Regions from separate parts of the Bacillus sp. ISL-75 genome, predicted to be linked through region 3. Evidence: riboswitches for the same ligand, from Rfam matches in the RefSeq annotation. Region 3 holds a riboswitch; each other region holds the start of a gene.
What was found. Region 3 has a riboswitch for S-adenosylmethionine ahead of J7E63_RS18730 (methionine biosynthesis PLP-dependent protein). Riboswitches for the same ligand answer to the same signal wherever they lie in the genome.
Positions count from the first base shown of each region.

Region 1: linked by a shared signal. The riboswitch ahead of J7E63_RS07140 (sugar ABC transporter substrate-binding protein) and the one ahead of J7E63_RS18730 (methionine biosynthesis PLP-dependent protein) in region 3 are both predicted to bind S-adenosylmethionine.
Region 2: linked by a shared signal. The riboswitch ahead of mtnK (S-methyl-5-thioribose kinase) and the one ahead of J7E63_RS18730 (methionine biosynthesis PLP-dependent protein) in region 3 are both predicted to bind S-adenosylmethionine.

Region 1 is NZ_JAGGQX010000016.1:66,708-68,981, forward strand. It holds gene J7E63_RS07140 (sugar ABC transporter substrate-binding protein) at 1-926, opposite strand, end outside; SAM riboswitch class I at 1,056-1,163, opposite strand; gene yfkAB (radical SAM/CxCxxxxC motif protein YfkAB) at 1,367-2,274, opposite strand, start outside.
Region 2 is NZ_JAGGQX010000052.1:171,292-173,565, forward strand. It holds gene mtnK (S-methyl-5-thioribose kinase) at 1-1,033, opposite strand, end outside; SAM riboswitch class I at 1,137-1,289, opposite strand; gene J7E63_RS21050 (carbon-nitrogen family hydrolase) at 1,358-2,143, opposite strand; gene J7E63_RS21055 (pyridoxal phosphate-dependent aminotransferase) at 2,261-2,274, shown strand, end outside.
Region 3 is NZ_JAGGQX010000046.1:39,984-42,257, reverse strand. It holds gene J7E63_RS18730 (methionine biosynthesis PLP-dependent protein) at 1-969, opposite strand, end outside; SAM riboswitch class I at 1,063-1,177, opposite strand; gene J7E63_RS18725 (helix-turn-helix domain-containing protein) at 1,385-1,723, shown strand; gene J7E63_RS18720 (NAD-dependent epimerase/dehydratase family protein) at 1,760-2,274, shown strand, end outside.

The DNA of each region.
Region 1 (2,274 bases), on a different contig from region 3:
TTCGCGAGTATTCTCATATCAACAGCACCGATAAGTTTCGGATCGACAGCTGCTGTGTATTTCCAAGCGCTGCCTTTTCTTTGAATTTCTTGCAGATCCGCATTGGAAACATCGATTCCATAAATCTTCACTTCTTCACGTCCCGCTTCTTTCAAAGCTCGTGCTGCACCGATTGCAAATGTATCCCAAGTAGCAAATATGGCATCCAGTTTGCCTTTTGGATATTTATTTAACATGGCTGCAACTGCGTTTTGTGTTTGTACACTTGTATCTGCCGCAGCCACACCAAAGCGTTCTACTTCTTTAATTTCAGGATTTTTTGAAAGGACATCTTGATAAACCTTATTACGTCTAACCATTGCAGGGAAACCGTCGACCCATAGGTAGGCAATATTTGCTTTTCCGTTTGTATTCTTTACGAGTTGATCAAGGGCCAAAGTTGCTAAGGCTTCATCATCCTGTGAAGTAAGCGTTACTCCATCAACCTTCGCAATATTTGGATTTGAGTCAAATGTGACTACACTTTTTCCTTTTTCAACTATCTTTTTTACATCATTAACAGTCGCATCATCGTCACCATGAGAAATGATAAATCCATCATAATCCTGGTCTAATGCCTGATTAATAGCATCATGGAACTTAGCCGTGTCACCATTTGCGGTAAACACGTCCACTTGAAAACCTAAGGCTTCTCCCTCTTCTTTTGCACCTGCTAAGAATTGGGCAGTATGATCATCACCGCCAATTTTACGGATCACCTTGATTTTTAACGGATCACCACTTGTAAACTTTTCAGACACACCTTCAAGTGAAACCTTTTTATGAGTGCTTGCTTGTTTTGTTTCTCCCTCAGAAGCACAGCCTGTGAGTAAGAGTGTTGCTGCTAATGCTGATACGAGTGTACTTTTAAAGATATTTCTTTTCATGATTAAAGCTCCCCCTTTTAGATTCTTATCAATACTCCATTACTCCGATTGGAAAGGTTTGTTTTTATATAAAAATAAAAAACCTCTCCAGAAAAGAGAGGTTTCATCACAAATTAAGGGACTACTCCTCTCTTATCTTTCAAAACAATAAATTGTTTTGCAGGATTTAGCACCAATTCCAAACGGAACGGTTGCTGGGCGTCATCGGGCCAGTCCCTCTGCCACTCTTGATAAGAGAACGTATTATTCATTTAAAGTAATAAATTAGATTTTAGTCTCCCATTAACAAGTTGTCAATAGTGTTTTGAATATTTCTAATACAGTTATTATTCCCAATCCGCCAAATAGTACGATGCAAGGCGAGGTATTAGGTTATCTTTCGGCTAGTACTACATAGAAAAGCACTTTAAATTTAATGCATTTAAAGTGCTTTTGCTTTATTACTTTATTCTGCTTTTTCGCTTGGTAAAGTCCATTTCCTGATAATAACTGTTCTTAACTAATATATTTGGCCCGAGACATTTGACAGCTGGGCAATGACAGCTTAATTCGTTTGCTAAAGCAGATGACTGCCATGTTTCATATGCATTTACTAGCTTTGTAGTTTGGATGTTTCCTAGTGGCGGTGTATCACCGAAATCAGTAACAATAATATCTCCGTTAAAAATATTTACATTCAATCGTGAACGTCCATCAGGGTCATTCCTGACTGTGACATTTTTACTTTTATATAAACGTTGTAAAAGAGCTAATTCCTCTTGATTATCGCTGCACGCATAAAATGGGAGCGTGCCAAATAGCATCCACACATTTTCATCTCTGACATCTAGTAAGTGATGGATCGCTTCTCTTATTTCATTAAGTGATAAGCTTTCGAGATTGCTAGCAAAATCACTTGGGTACATTGGATGTATTTCATGGCGCTGGCATAGCATTTCATCAACAATTTGACGGTGAATTTTTTCTAAATACGGTAGTGTCCGCTTGTTTAACATCGTTTCAGCAGATACCATCACCCCTGCTCTTACCAGTTCACGGCTATTTTCTATCATTCTATTAAAATATTTTTCCCGTTGTTCATATTCAGGCTTCCGTTCCATTCTGGCAAAGCCACCCTCGACAAAATCATCGACGGTCCCCCAGTTATGCGAAATATGTAAAACATCTAAGTAAGGCACGATTAATTCATAACGATCTAATTCAAGGGTTAAATTGGAATTAATCTGCGTCCGTACACCGCGTTCATGGGCATATTTTAAAATAGGTACAACATAATTTTTTACCGAGGATAAGGATAACATCGGTTCTCCACCGGTAATGCTAAGTGATCGAAGTGTCGGGATTTCTT
Region 2 (2,274 bases), on a different contig from region 3:
CAAGACCAATTGTTCTTCTGATTAATTCGCAGCCGGCAAAGCCGATTGAATCCTCAAAAAACTTAGTTAAATTATAGTTTAGAAAGGTATAGGATTTAGCGTAATCGTCTTTATTCTCCGTATTCCATAATAGTGTAAATTGATCCTCAAATTCACTCCATACCGTTTCAATATGATTGAGGAAAAGATCCCTTTCTTCAACATTTGCTATTACCTGGAAGAGAAGATTTGCAATTACTTGGCCGATATCAAATCCAGCTGGTCCGTAGAAAGAAAATTCGGGATCGATTACTTTTGTTTCATAATTATCGGCAAAAACACTTCCGGTATGAAGATCACCATGGAGGAGAACTTCAGCCTCTGTTAAAAAGCGTTTCTTCAAAATATTTACATGAAACTTTAGTTCATCATCCTGCCAAAGCTCTTCGACAACAGGACGCAGTCCTTCCTCGAAATCGTTGGTTTCTGCATCAATAAAAGGATCTGTGAAGATTAAATCTTCAGTTATTTTGCAAAGCTCGGGATTGATAAACTGTTGTACATATTCCTTTTTTACGGAAGGGCTTAATCCGTAATCAGAAGTGTAAAATAATGTTTTTGCAAGATATTCACCTAGATGTTTTGAAATTAATGGATAAGTTTCTCCTTTGATAAAGCCAGTTCTTGCGATCGAAAGATGGGAAAGGTCCTCCATTACGGTTACAGCTAGGACATCATCTGTGAAAAAAACTTGGGGCACATAATCTGGAGCAATCTGTCCGAAAATTTTTAAGGCATCCGCTTCAATTTTTGCTCTTTTCAAAGTTAATGGCCAGCTTTCGCCAACTACCTTTGCATAAGGGAGAGCTTGTTTGATAATAACACTTTTTCCTTCCAATTCATCAACAATATGAAAGACTAGATTGAGATTCCCATCGCCAATCTCCTTGCAGGAAAGTTTTGCATGCTGGTCAAAAATTTTCAATTCAAGTGCCAGTTCAACTGCACTTTCGTTTGTTAAAGGCTGGTATGTTTTTTGTTTTAGTAGACTCATTATGGTACCTCCTCGTTTTTGGGAGGCTTAATTATGCACGCAGGCACTAAAAAAGCCTCTTTCTCATCTGAAAGAGGCTGATAGACAATATTGTCTGTCGCACCTCTTATCTCTCAGAAAGATAATCCTTCTGTTGGAATTAGCACCGTGCCTTAAAGGGGGAATCCCCAGCGCAAAAAGCGCCCCATTTCAATGGGTTTCCGGTCGGTTGCTGGGCTTCAAAGGGCCAAATCCCTCAGCCAGCTCATGATAAGAGAAAATCTATTTAACTGGTAAAAATCATATCAGTAACAAAGAGAAAGTGTCAATATTTTTTGAAAATTATTATTTATAGAATTCTGGTTTTCTATCCGTGAAAATAGGAATTTGCTTACGGACCTCCTTGACTAAGTCCATCTCAATTTCAGCCGATAGGATTTCTTCCTTCATTCCAGCCTCAGCAATGACCTCACCCCACGGGTCAATAATCATCGAGTGACCAGCAAAATGGTTATTTGGGTCATTTCCAGAACGGTTACAGGCAATTACATAACATTGATTTTCAATTGCTCTGGCAATTAAAAGGGCCCTCCAGTGGGACAATCTGGGTGCAGGCCATTCGGCCACAACAAACAGTGCTTCTGCACCTTCTGATGTGTGAGCGCGTATCCACTCTGGAAACCGGATATCATAACAGATCGACCCAGCAAACTGATGATGATCAAGTTGGAAAAGTCCCTTCTCGGCGCCAGGCTCTAAGAAAACATGCTCATTCATGAGTTTAAAAAGATGTAGTTTACTATACTTGTGCACAAGCGTGCCATCTTTATTGATGATGAGGAGAGTATTTTTTACTCCTGTTTCTTCACGGTTCGCAACTGAGCCGCCAACGAAATGAACCTGATTTTGTTGTGCTGCATTTCTCAGAAATTCAATTGTTTGTACTGCTTTTGGGTCTGCAATTTCATTCAGGCGGGTCAAGTCATATCCCGTTGTCCATAGTTCCGGAAGGACAATGATATCGGGTTGTTCAGTCAGTGCATTTTCAATGAGTCTTTCGGCAGTTTGGTAGTTTTTATTGGGATCACCGAAGACGATATCCATTTGCAGACATGAAATTTTTAATTTCACGAATCTTCACCTCGTTTGAAATTTGGGATTTTTTCTTTACAAGCTATTATAAAAGTTATATCATTTGTGACTAGAAATTCATAATGATTCTTATAAATAATTAAGCAGGTGAGAACAATGAAGCAATTTCC
Region 3 (2,274 bases):
ATGGGTTTGCGTTGCTGGATAAGTGATAAAGCTTTCCGTTCCACCTAAACTTTCCGCAAAGCTGATTAGATTTAAGCCTTGTAAAAATGGATTAACCCAAGCTTCATCCTTGATTCTAAAGGAAACCATTCCACCCCGTCCCGGATAGAGGACATCTGTGACAGCATCATGCAGGGAAAGAAATTCGACGATATTCTTAGCATTTTTTTCATGTCTTTCCATTCGAAGTGATAATGTTTTCATACCGCGCATTAATAACCAAGAATCGAATGGGCTTAAGACCGCTCCAGCACCGTTATGATGGAATGCCAATGCTTCACAAAGCTCTTTTCCTTTAGCGACAATAAGCCCGGCTAGAACATCATTATGGCCACCTAAGTATTTCGTCGCACTATGGATGACAATATCAGCACCAAGGGTAATCGGCTGTTGTAACAGTGGCGTATAGAAAGTGTTGTCCACAATTAGCAATAGTCCATGTTCCTTGGCAATTTTTGAAACAGCGGCAATATCTGATTCCTGCATAAGCGGATTAGTTGGTGTCTCAAGGAAGATCGCTTTTGTTTGCGGCGTAATTTTCTTTTCAATCTCTTCCGGACAACAGGTATTAACATATTGACTTTTCAAGCCCCATTTTTGATAGCCTTTTTCTAATAAACGGTAGGTACCGCCGTATAAATCCTCACTTACCAGCCATTCATCACCGGATTGAAATAAAGCAAGTATGGTTAAGATTGCTGCCATACCAGAACTGCAGGCAAATCCTTGATCGCCGTTCTCTAAATCGGCAATAGTTTTTTCAAGAAGCTGGCGCGTTGGGTTCCCTGTTCGGATATAATCGAATCCAGTTGATTGACCAATTCCCTCGTGACGAAAGGCTGTTGAGAAGTATACAGGCGGATTTACGGTTCCAGTTGTTGTTTCACTGCGATTTCCAATTTGAGCAAGTTTCGTATCAATTTTGTACATGACTACCACTCCTTGTGTTGTATAAAAATTATTAAATAAAAAAGCCTTTCTATAAGAAGAAAGGCTTTTGTAAGTACGACCAAAAAGTCATTCTTCTTATCTTGCAAATTAACGACTAATTTGCAGGACTTAGCACCTTTTCAATGGCGATCCATTGATGGTTGCTGAGGTGTCGCAGGGCCATTCCCTCAACCTCTCTTGATAAGAAAGTAATATTTAGATTATTTATAAAATTTACTACAACTTAGCGGTGGTGTCAATTTATTTTATTAAAAATGAGTTAATGGTTAAGTGTTGTTCGTAATAAAGCACTTACCAAAAGTATTAGGTGATTATCTTCGTTCTTTACAAAGAACGAAATGTTTACTATAATGATATTTAAGAGAGGAGTGAAATTTATTTTAGGAGGCCTATTATGTTAGGAGAAAAAATTCAAAAATTAAGGAAAGAGAAAAACCTTACCTTATCTCAATTAGCTGAGAAAACATCTATCTCAAAATCTTACTTAAGTCAAATCGAAAGAAATATCCAGAGTAACCCTTCAATTGAAATTTTGGGAAAAATAGCCAAAATACTAGATGTAGACATACAAACACTTTTAAGCCAAGATACCGCAAAATCTGATACACATGATAATGGTAAGGGAAATGTTAAAAATTGGAATATTTTCATAAATATTGCACTAGAATCTGGATTGATAAATGAGAAAGACTTAATTGAGTTAAGAAACGCCCTACAAAAAGTCAAAAAATAGTTATAACAATTAGACAAAATATATAGAGGTGAAAATATGAAGGTCCTTGTAACTGGTGGTTATGGCTTTATAGGTTCCTTTGTTTCTGAAAGATTTTTTAAGGAAGGTGATGAAGTCTACATTATTGATAACCTTTCTACAGGAAATAAGGATAATGTGAAGTTCAAACATAAATTTTATCAATTAAACGTAGAAGACCAAACGTGTGAGGGTGTATTCCAATCTAATAGATTTGATGTAGTTATTCATCTGGCAGCACAAGTAAATGTCGGAACATCAATGGTGAACCCATACCTAGATTCTCAATCAAACATCCTAGGATTGACAAATATACTTCAATTATCAACCAAATATGGAGTGGAAAAGGTAGTATTTGCTTCTTCAGCAGCCGTTTATGGTCTTAATGATAATATTCCATTGAAAGAAGATGCTTTATGTGATCCTCTATCATTATACGGAATCAATAAATGGGTAGGGGAACTATACTGTAAAAAGTGGACTGAAATGTTTGGGGTTGAAACACTTTGTTACCGTTTTTCGAATGTTTTTGG